2 regions of the Achromobacter sp. FW305-C-28 genome follow, and region 1 is predicted to be linked to the other one. Evidence: riboswitches for the same ligand, from Rfam matches in the RefSeq annotation. Region 1 holds a riboswitch; the other holds the start of a gene.

Region 1 (5,492 bases):
CAAGGCCGCCCTTATGTGCTGGAAGCCGCGGCCACGGTGCGCTACACGCCGCTGGCGGCCTGGGCCGCACAGGGCGAACGGGGCGCCTATGTGGTCAAACGCCTGCGCGATGACGCGCAACTGACGCCGCAACGGCGCGACCGCCTGGCCGCCATCGGCGCCACGTACACCGGCAAGCCTTATGACGCGGCGTTCGGTTGGTCGGACGACAAGATCTATTGCTCGGAACTGGTCTGGAAGATCTACCAGCGCGCGCTCGGCGTCGAAATCGGCAAGCTGCAGCCGCTCAAGACCTTCGACCTGAGCGCGCCCGCCGTGCGCGCCAAGATGCGGGAGCGCTACGGCGACGCCATCCCCTGGGAAGAACCGATCATCTCGCCCGCCGCGATGTTCGATTCGCCGCTGCTGCGCTCGCCCTGAACCCGGCCATGGACGCGACGCCGATCCCGTTCATGAACCCGGCCTTGCGCGGCGCAGGCAAGATCACCGGCGTCTTTTTCAACCCCGCCGGCGATATCGCCGCGGTGGCTTCGGTGTTTCCTTTGCTGGCCAATCCGCGCGCGCGGGCTGCCTATGGCGGCGCCGCGCTGCGCTATCGCGTCGGCCTGTACCGGCTTGGCGAGACGACGCCCTTCGCGGTGTACGACACGCTGCGCCTGCCGGTCAACGACGTGGCGTTTCACCCCACCGAGCCCGTCGTCGTGATCGGCGCGGGCAGCTACGACGGCGGCTATCTGTTCGAAGGCGACCTGGCCTTCTGGAACTGGCAAAGCGGCAAAAGCCGCCGTCCCTACGCGGCCGTGCCCGAAGTGGTGCGCTGCCGCTACAGCGATGATGGCAGCCATGTCGTGGCGTGGGTCCGGCCCTGGGACGAAGAATGGGGCGACCAGGAATACGACGCCGACGGCGACTGGAACCAGGTGCTGGACACGTTGTTCCCGATCCGCGTGGACGATGCCGAGGCCGCGTGGCACTTGCGGTCGCCCGCGACGCTGACGCTGGATCCTGCCACCGCCACGAGCGGCGGCGCCATCGCGCCCGACGTCGATGCCGCCCATCGCCTGGCGAATTGGCTGGCCGTGCCCGACCTGGGTCTGCGCGGTGCGATCTGGGACCTGGCGTGGCGGGATGCCGACACGCTGGTCGCCACGCACGACGGTTGCCTGCTGGATCTCTACGCCGCTGACGGCCGCCTCGTCGCCCGCCACGAAGGCGGCGGCCATGGCGCGGAAATCCTGCGCGCCGCCTCGGTCACCGTGCATGCCATCGCCCCGCCCGATCCCGGCGACCGGTTCCGCCGCGATTCCCGTCTGTATGCACTGCAGGGCGATGCCCTGGTCGCGGTGCGCGGCTACGCCGGCCAATACACCTTCTCGATCGCGAGCGACGGCCGCCTGCTCGGCCGCCAGGACCGCATGGGTCCGACGCGCCCGCACGCTCATGACGTGCAGCTCGATGCCACACTGGCGACGGAACAACGCCTGGACGTTGGCCATTACGACTGCTTCAACCACTACATCGGCATCAACGGCGCCCCCCACCTGTTCGCCGTGCAGGGCACGCCGCCCAGCTCGCATGAAGGCAAGCACCTGTGCATCGTCCACCCCGACGGCCGCATCGAACGCCTGTGGCCGCTGCTGCAACCCGACGGCACGCACGCCAGCCACGCGATGGAATGCCGCGGCGCGTACGTCGACGACGAACAGGGCCCCGGCGTCATCATTGCCGGCAAGCACTATTCGCCCACGGTGGACAACACGTACAGCGGCTTCATCTACCGCAAGAGCCTGGTGCGCGGCGTGCTGGCATGGCGCCATGCCACCCATGCATCGCCCACCATGATCCTGTCCGCGGCCGGCCTGGTGATCGCGGCATTCCTGGATGGCCGGCTGATGCTGATCGACGCGTTGACAGGCGGCGTGCGGCGCGATGCCAAGGTCCGCATGGCAGGCGCCGCCACCGTGATCTACGCGCTGGACGCCCACCAAGACCGCTTGGCGATCGGCACGATAGACGGGCGCATCGCCGTGGTCGGCGTGCAGGACCTGCTGGCCGCGCCGGTGACGCGCGGCGGCATCGACCTGGCTTAGAATTCCTGCCATGCACTACACCCAAGACCCCAATACGCCGCCCGCCCCGACCGTCAGCTTCGATGACTTCATGAAGGTCGACATCCGTGTGGGCACCATCGTCGCCGCCGATCCGTTTCCCGAAGCGCGCAAACCAGCCTACAAGCTGACCATCGATTTCGGCGCCGGCGTCGGCGTGAAGAAAAGCTCGGCGCAGATCACCGGCCGCTACGCCTTGGAAGATCTGCCGGGCAAGCGTGTGCTGGGCATCGTGAACTTCCCGCCGCGCCAGGTGGGCCCGGTACGTTCCGAAGTGCTGGTGCTGGGGCTGGCCGACGACGCCGATCACACCGTGCTGGTGACGCCCGAACTGAACGTGCCCAATGGGGCGCGGCTGACCTGAGCCGGGCGCCCGGCAGTGTCACACCCGTGCCGCGCGCCTTTTGGTAAACTGGCGATCCTCTTTGGGGAGTAGCCTCTTGTGGCCCTGGCCACAAGCGTTTGCGTCAACATTCTTGGCCCCCCTGGCCATGGCGCAAACAACCGATACGGTTTGGCGAGACCATGGACTTTTCCGTAGCTTCTGACCGGGCGATAGGGAAAAAGTCTATGCGTTTCGCCCGGTCGGAGCTTCTCTCGCATGAATGCCCTTTCCACGATCGTCCTGGCCTTCGCCATGTCCACCGACGCCTTCGCCGCCGCGGTCGGCAAAGGCGCTGCGCTGCATAAACCCCGCTTGTCCGAAGCCTTGCGCACCGGCCTGATCTTCGGTGTGATCGAAGCGATCACCCCCGTGATCGGCTGGGCCCTCGGTTCCGTGGCCGCGAAGTTCGTGCAGGACTGGGACCATTGGATCGCCTTTGGCATGCTCTGTATCCTGGGCGCGTTGATGATCCGCAATGGCCTGGGCGCCGACAAGGAAGAAGCCGCCCCCGTCGGCCGCCATTCGTTCTGGCTGCTGGCCGCCACCGGTTTCGCCACCAGCATCGACGCCATGGCGGTGGGCGTGAGCCTGGCCTTCATCGACAACAACATCGTCGTCACCGCCTTGGCCATCGGCCTGGCCACCCTGCTGATGGTGACCCTGGGCGTCATGATCGGCCGCCTGGTCGGCAACGTCGCCGGCAAGCGCGCGGAAGTGCTGGGTGGGCTGGCGCTGATCGGAATCGGGGCCACTATCTTGTACGAGCACTTGAAGGCGGGCTGAGGCTGAGGGGGCGATGGGTCAGCGCTAGCCCCCATCTGATGGCACTACACCCCGCTAGCCCGCATCACCGGCACGGCTTGCGCCTTGCCCCGGCGCACGCGCGGAGCGACGCGCTTGGCCCAGAAGGCGGTCAGCATGGGCACGAGCAGGGCGGTGATGACCACGCATGCCGCGACCAGGGCGGTCGCCGCCGGCGCCCACGGTTGGAACTGCGGCGCCGCGGCGGCGACCAGGCTGGGGGTGGCCGCCGCGGCGCCAGCCGTGCTGGAGGCGGCCACGCCTGCCGTGCCGCGGCCGCCACCGATCAGGATGTCGGAAATCACCAGCGCCACGCCCGACACCAGCATCACGCCGACCGCCACCACGATGCCCAACAAGCCGGTATCCAGGATGACAGACAGATTGATGGTATTGCCCAGCGCAAAGGCGAAGAACGGGATCAGCATGCGCGGCCCACGGCTGAAGAATTCGCGCAGGTCTTCGTCCAGGTTGCCGAGCGCAAAGCCGATCAGGAACGGAATCACGACGCCGACCAGGTGATGCGCCTCGAACGCCGCAAGGCCCGTGGTGCCCAGGATGATCATGGTCATCAGCGGACCGGACTCCATGCCGATCAAGACGGATGCGCCGGCCTCTTCGCGCGTGCCGTATTCCTCCATCAACGACGCGAACAGACCCGCGTTGGTCATGTCCAGCGCCGCCACCAGCGCCAGCACCGACAGGCCGGCGAAAAAGCCGGTGGCGATGCCGCCGTCGGGCAGCCAGCGCGACGCCAGCAGCGCCACCACCCACGCCAGGCCAAGCTTGGCGCCGATCAGCGCGCCTGACTTGCGCAGCACGGTGCCGGTGGCGCGCAGGTTGATGGATGCGCCCAGGCAGAACAGCCAGACGGCGAGGATGGGCACGACGCCGGTGATCAGGCCGTTGGTGAACGAGCCGAAATACTTGCCGGTATCGGGCCAGAAGGTGTGCAGGGCGGACCCGAGTAGCAGCGGTACGAGCATCATGCCGCCAGGAATCCGTTCGATCGAACGCTTGATTTTCATGTTGTCTCCGAGGTTGCACGCCTCCAGGGCGAAGGGGCGCGCTTTTTTCTAATGAAATCAAGTTTTATAAAAAAACACCATAGAGAAAACCCGAAACTCTCTATATTTAAATAGTTATTGGAGTACCGGGGTCACCCAGGCGATACCTTTTCGCACTTTTTAGTTTTATCTATAAAATCTTATTTCTTATATAAAAATTCCATCACAACCCGCGGGCACCGCATTCCCCTGCCGGTATGCCAGACGCCAACGCGGGGACAGGCTGTTTTTTCTTCATTGGTAGACGATGGTGAAAGTCGCCAGGCCATTGGCGGTTCCCGCAACGATGCTGCGGGACCCCAACTTCTGGCAACGGGCGGCGCGCAGCGAGATATCGACGCTGCCCGGCCCACCGGTGGATCGCCCGTACAGCGGATTGCCTCAGGCGATCGGGTCCCCAGCGTCGTCCATGACCTGGATGACCATGCCTCGGGCCACGCTGTCCAGGCTCAAGGCCAGGGCGCCGGCAATGAGCAGGTCGGGCTAGCTGGTTTCGAGAAAGATGCCGAGCGTGCCGCGATCACGCTCGCAGGACAGGCGCACGACGAATGGCCTCATGCCCACGCGTTTTTCCACGGCGGAGAAGTCCGCGACCCTATGCGTACACAGCGGCACGTCAGAACGATGCCGATCTTTACCGCGCTATTGTCGAGCACGAGCTGCTGAAGAACATTGCGATCCGATCGCAGTTCGATGGCACCGCCCAGGCCCGCAATCGCCTGTCGACGACGACGCGACGCTGCCCGCCGTGACCGAGACAGGACGGCGAGCAGGAAGGTACTGGCGGGGTGGGCGCGATGTTGCCCCCCCCCACTCTTAAAAGGCGTCGAAATCCAGAAAGCTGTATAGGATGGCCGCTGGATTCAAGACATCGTCCGGCTGTCGGAGATTCTTGTAAACCAATCTCAGTGGCGACGGACGTAGCTTGTTGGGCACATCCATGGCAAGCCGTCGCCGCATCGTGCCCTGCGGTGCAAGCCCGATGACAACAGCCGGACCCAGGGATTTGATCGACGACCGCGTTGCGTTCAAATGCAGGTCGCCCCGAGGGATGATCGCTCTTGACCGGACCACCGGCATTGACGAGCTGCCCTCGACGACGACGCTGTCAGCGCTGGTGCTCACCACGCG
Region 2 (5,492 bases), on a different contig from region 1:
CAGCAGCGCGATGCGGGCCGGGTCCGGCGCCACGCGCGCCAGCATCAGCGCCAGCACGCGGCCCACGGGGCCGGCGCCAAGAATCGCAATATCGAAGGCGGAGATAGTCATGCCCGGATTTTACCCGTCCACTACAATCCGGGGCAGCCGGCGCGGCTTGGCGCCAGGGACCTTTCTACCGGTTGAACGACATGACGCAGCTCGAGGCTTCTTCTTCGCTTTCCGCCGCCATCGCCCGCCGTCCGCGCGGCAAGGTCGCCGTCGGCCTCTTGGCCTGCCTGTTCGGCTGGCTGGGGGCGCACTGGTGGTACCTGGGCCGCCGCCACGCCTGGCTGGTGACGGCCGTGGCGCTGGTCAGCCTGTTCTGTGCGTTCCGCTACTACCCGGTCTGGTGGGACAACCCCGCCTTCTTCGTGCTGTTCATTCCCATGATCGACGGTTTCATCGAAAGCGCGGTGTTTTCGCTGATGCCCGACGAGAAATTCGACCGTCTCTACAACCCGGGCCTGCCGCCGTCCAGCAAGACGGGCTGGGGCCCGGTGCTGGTGGCCATCCTGGCCTGCCTGGTCGGGGCGACGGTGTCCATGTTCGCCATCGCCATGGTGGTGGTGTACGTCTGGGTGGCCATGGGCTGGCTGGATGGCCTGACGCTCTGACGCTCTTTCGCCGCCACCTCGGCCGGCGCTATTCGCGCATCAGCGCCTCGATCTCGCTGGCCTGCACCGGCACGCCGCGCGTGATCAATTCGCAGCCTTCGTCCGTCACCAGCGCATCGTCCTCGGTGCGGATGCCGATATTCCAGTAGGCCTCGGGCACGTCGTCGGCCGGGCGCACATAGATGCCCGGCTCGATCGTCAGCATCATGCCGGCCTGCAGCGTGCGCCACGGGCGGTCGGCGCCATGGCCCGAGCCCGGCTGGCGGTAGTCGCCCACGTCGTGCACGTCCAGGCCCAGCCAGTGACCGGTGCGGTGCATGTAGAAGCGGCTGTAGTCGCCGGACTCGATCACGCCATCCAGCGAGCCCTTCAGCAGTTTCAGGTCCAGCATGCCCTGCGCCAGCACGCGTACCGCGGCGTCGTGGCCGTCGTTCCAGCCGCGTCCGGGCGCCGTCGCCTGCGCCGCGGCTTCTTGTGCCGCCACCGTCAGGTCGTACAGCGCGCGCTGCGGCCCGCTGTAGCGGCCATTCACGGGAAAGGTGCGGGTAATGTCGCTGGCGTAGCTGTCGACCTCGCAGCCGGCGTCGATCAGCACCAGGTCGCCATCGCGCAGGACGGCTTCGCCAGCAGGGTAGTGCAGCACGCAGGCATTGGCGCCCGCGGCCACGATGCTGTTGTAGGCCACCGCCTGCGCGCCATGGCGGCGGAATTCATACAGCAGTTCCGCTTCCAGTTCGTATTCGCGCATCCCTGTTCGCGCCACGCGCATGGCGCGGGCGTGGGCGCCGGCCGAAATCTTGGCCGCGCGGCGCATCGCGGCGATTTCCGAGGGGTCCTTGATCAGCCGCATCTCGGCCAGGATGGGGCGGATGTCCTGTTGCCGCTGCGGTGGCACGTGGCCGCCGCGGCTGGCCTCGCGCGCGGCGGCCAGCCAGCGGTGCAGGCGGCCGTCGGTGCGCTTGTCGCCGGCCAGCGGCGCGTACAGCGTCGGCTGGTCCAGCAGCAGCTTGGGCATCAGTTCGTCCAGGGCGTCCAGCGGCTGGGCGTCGTCGAACCCGAAATGCTCGGCCGCCGCCTCGGGGCCGAACCGGTGGCCTTCCCAGATTTCATGTTCGATGTGGCGCGGCCGGCAGAACAGCACGGCGCGGTCGGTGGCGCCGGCCACCAGCACCAGCCAGGCGCCGGGTTCGGTGAAGCCGGTCAGGTAGAAAAAGTCGCTGTCGTGGCGATACGGGTATTCGGCGTCGCGGTTGCGAATGGCTTCGGGCGCGGTGGCCAGGATGGCGATGCCGCCCCCGTCCGCGCGCATCCGCTCCATCAGGCGTTGGCGCCGGGCGGCGAAGGGGGCGATGTCGTCGGGAGGCAGGCTCATGGGTAACGGGGCGCGCAGGGCGCCGGCGGGAAGCTGGAATGCCATTTACTTTACTCGCCGTGCCGCCGATGCGACAGTGCGGCCGCAGTCTCGCCAGCAGCGGGCGGATTCACTGGACTGTCATGCGGGCGCTGCTACAATCGCGGCTCTGTCATTGGGGAGTAGCCATCCTTTGTCCCCAAAGGAGTTAGCGTCAACAGACTTGGTGGTTCGGTACCGCGTAGCGGTTGCCAGAACTCCATGGCGCTAACGGTCTTCGTGTCGCGGCCCGCCCGCACACGAATCAGCCAGGCGAGACCTTTGGCCGCGTAGCGTTCACCCTAGCCGGGCGAGCCGTTGCGTCGCGCCAATTGGTTTCCGCTCGTCCGGCTGCGTCTATATGTTGCTCACCCTTTTCCTGTTTTTCCTGTCCGCGGCAGTGATCTATTTCGCCTGCGAATTCTTCGTCAATGGCGTCGAATGGGTCGGACATCGCTTCCATCTGGGCGCCACCGCCACCGGCACCGTGCTGGCAGCCTTTGGCACCGCCTTGCCCGAAAGCGCCGTGACCTTCATGGCCGTGGTCTTCGGCGAGACCCCCGAACAGAAAGACATCGGCGTCGGCGCCGCCATGGGCGGCCCGCTGGTGCTGGCGACCCTGGCCTACGCCGTCGTCGGCTTCGCCCTGTGGCGCGCCCGCCGCGGCCAACCTGCGCAAGCCAACTGTATCAACGCGGACCAGCGCCGGCTGGCCCGCGACCAGGCCTGGTTCATGGGCATCTTCGTCTTCAAGGTCGGGTTGGGCCTGTTGGCCTTTGCCTGGAAGCCCTGGCTGGGCATCCTGTTCCTGGCCACCTACGGCCTGTACATCAAGCGCGAACTGAGCAACGACGAGGAATGCATCGATAGCGAAGACCTGGAGCCGCTCAAGCTGCGCCCGCGCGATGAGAATCCGTCGATGTTCTGGGCGGCCACCCAGACTATCCTGGCGTTGGTCGTGATCGCCGGCGCCTCGCACGTGTTCGTCAACCAGATCGAATTGCTGGGCGTGGCCATGGGCGCGTCGCCGCACGTGGCGGCATTGCTGCTGGCCCCGGTGGCTACCGAGCTGCCCGAAATCATGAACGCGTTGATCTGGGTGCGCCAGGGCAAGGAACGCCTGGCGCTGGCCAATATTTCCGGGGCCATGATGATCCAGGCCACCATTCCCAGCGCGCTGGGAATCTTCATGACGCCCTGGCTGCTCGATGGCCCGCTGTTGGCGGCCGGCCTGTTCACCATGCTGTCCATCAGTCTCTTGTGGCTGCGGTTCCGCCGGTCGGTCATGAGCGTGCCGGCGCTGTCCGCGGTGGGCGGTTTCTACGCCTTGTTCGCGGCCTACCTGGGCTGGCATTTCTACGTCTGAGGCAGGGCCTTGATGCAGGGCAGGGATGCAGGCCGCAAGCGGTCTGCGTCCTTTTACACACAAAGCGGGCCTTTTCTGTCCCCAAACCTTGTCCATCAGTGGAAACCCGCGTAAAATTCCGCTGTTATCCATCTCAGGAGCAGTCTTCGTGAATACCGATTCCGGCGAAAGTAGTCGATCTTGCATCGACGTCGCTGTTTAACAGGTCCACGCAGAACTCCGTCTGCCGCAGCCTGTTGAACAGGTTGCGGTTGTATCCCAAGCCCCAGGCAGCATCCGGGGCGGCAGCGCAAGCCCACGGCTTGCCGGGATTCTCCCCCAACATCATCCGCCAGAACCGCCGCTAGTCGCAGCGCCAGCGTTCGTGCACGTCCTTTTCGTGCCCGCCCGCCCAGCGCCGTGCGTGTGTGCGCGCGTATCCGCGATACCGCTCCCCATTTTGCAATGGAGGTCGTTATGCGTTTCTTCGACTTGTTCCTGCGCCGCGCAGGCGTAGACCGTGCCACCGCCCTGGGCCGCCGCCGCGGCACCTCGCGCCTGACGGTCATCTGTCCGCGCGACGAGCTGGGCGCCCTGCGCAAGCAGATCTGCCTGGACTTCAGCGCCGCCGGACTCGACGTTTCGCAGGTGCAGATCGACCAGGGCACCGACCCCGCCATGGCGTCGGCCTGCATTACCGTCAATTGCCCGCCCGAACTGCGCGGCGAACTCATGTCGCAAGCCCGTCGGCTGAGCGCCAACCCCGCCGTGCGCCACGTGCATTTCGGCGCCCAACCGCTGGCGGCCTGAATCCGCCCCTATCCCCCCAGGAGAGACCATGCCCAGTGCCATAGACCCCGAGCCTCGATTGCGCCACGTGCGTGGCGCCCGCTTGCCTGTCTGACCTGTCCTCTCCTTGCGAGCCGACTGGCCGGATAGTCTCCCGGTCCGTACGGAATCCGCAGCCCTGAACCCCCGGCCAGGCCCGCCCCGCGCGCGCCCGTTCCGCCGGCCCCGGTTCTTCCGCTAGTTTCCCGTTCCGCTTCACGCACTCCCGGCGCGCCCATCGACGCGATCCGGACACCGGCAACATCGCCCCGGTGCCTGCGCACGCCTGTACGTGGCGGATTCGGCCTGTCTTGCACAGGTCGTGGCCCCGTGCTGCCTGCGATCGGGCCCGGCTGCCTGTCGTCCGTGTCTCCCAGAACAACACCAAGAACCCGAGCACTCCGATGTTTAAATTCCTGAAGACCTTTTTCTCTTCCGCCGCCGGGCTGCGGCGGTCGGGGCGCCACTTCCGGCGTTCCCCCATGCTTGAAGGCACCGGCCAGGCGGTGGCCGCCACCGCCTCCGACGCGTCGCGTCGTGCCAACCGCCGCATGCTGGACGTGTCCCGCATGGACTTCGATGCCCTTTTTTCCCTGTTTCGCAGTGGCCGAGGCGGCCTGTCGGAAGTCCAGGCCGACGAGGCCCGGGCGCGCTACGGCGCCAACGAGGTCGACCACGAAAAGCCGCTGACCTGGTATGCCCACCTGTGGCAATCCTTCCGCAATCCCTTCAACCTGCTCCTGACGGGCCTGGCCAGCCTGTCCTGGGTGACCGACGTCTACATGGCTGAACCCGATGACCAGTCCTGGAAGGGTGTCATCATCATCGGCTCGATGGTGGTGATCTCGACGTTGCTGCGCTTTGTGCAGGAACGGCGCTCGAATCGTGCCGCCGAAGCCTTGAAGGCGATGGTGCAGAACACCGCCACCGTGCTGCGCAGTGACGCCGCCGGCATGGCCGAGGGCGACGCCCGGCGCTTCTTCGGCGCCACCCTGCATGCGTCCGGCTCGCGCCAGATCGAAGTGCCGCTGGCCGAGCTGGTGCCGGGTGACGTGGTGCTGCTGTCTGCGGGCGACATGATTCCGGCCGACTGCCGCATCCTGGGCGCCAAGGACCTGTTCATTGCGCAGGCGGCCTTGACGGGTGAATCGCTGCCGGTGGAAAAGTACGCCGTGCAACGCGTCGAGACGGCCAATGCGCTTGAACTCGAGAACATGGCCTTCATGGGCACCAACGTGGTCAGCGGGTCCGGCAGCGCGTTGGTGATCGCGAC

Evidence for each region. Region 1 has a riboswitch for manganese ahead of mntP (manganese efflux pump MntP). Riboswitches for the same ligand answer to the same signal wherever they lie in the genome.
Region 2: another riboswitch for manganese. It lies ahead of AC3WMR_RS00560 (sodium:calcium antiporter); the one in region 1 lies ahead of mntP (manganese efflux pump MntP).

What each region holds. Positions count from the first base shown of each region.
Region 1 covers NZ_JBYSYL010000018.1:89,002-94,493, reverse strand. Annotated here, with positions in the region: gene AC3WMR_RS29490 (YiiX family permuted papain-like enzyme) at 1-420, shown strand, start outside; gene AC3WMR_RS29485 (PQQ-binding-like beta-propeller repeat protein) at 429-2,090, shown strand; gene AC3WMR_RS29480 (tRNA-binding protein) at 2,101-2,472, shown strand; yybP-ykoY riboswitch at 2,524-2,698, shown strand; gene mntP (manganese efflux pump MntP) at 2,710-3,276, shown strand; gene kdgT (2-keto-3-deoxygluconate transporter) at 3,321-4,322, opposite strand; gene AC3WMR_RS29465 (GNAT family N-acetyltransferase) at 5,178-5,492, opposite strand, start outside.
Region 2 covers NZ_JBYSYL010000001.1:122,905-128,396, forward strand. Annotated here, with positions in the region: gene AC3WMR_RS00545 (UbiH/UbiF/VisC/COQ6 family ubiquinone biosynthesis hydroxylase) at 1-111, opposite strand, end outside; gene AC3WMR_RS00550 (TM2 domain-containing protein) at 192-656, shown strand; gene AC3WMR_RS00555 (aminopeptidase P N-terminal domain-containing protein) at 685-2,028, opposite strand; yybP-ykoY riboswitch at 2,166-2,328, shown strand; gene AC3WMR_RS00560 (sodium:calcium antiporter) at 2,408-3,412, shown strand; gene AC3WMR_RS00565 (hypothetical protein) at 3,869-4,201, shown strand; gene mgtA (magnesium-translocating P-type ATPase) at 4,624-5,492, shown strand, end outside.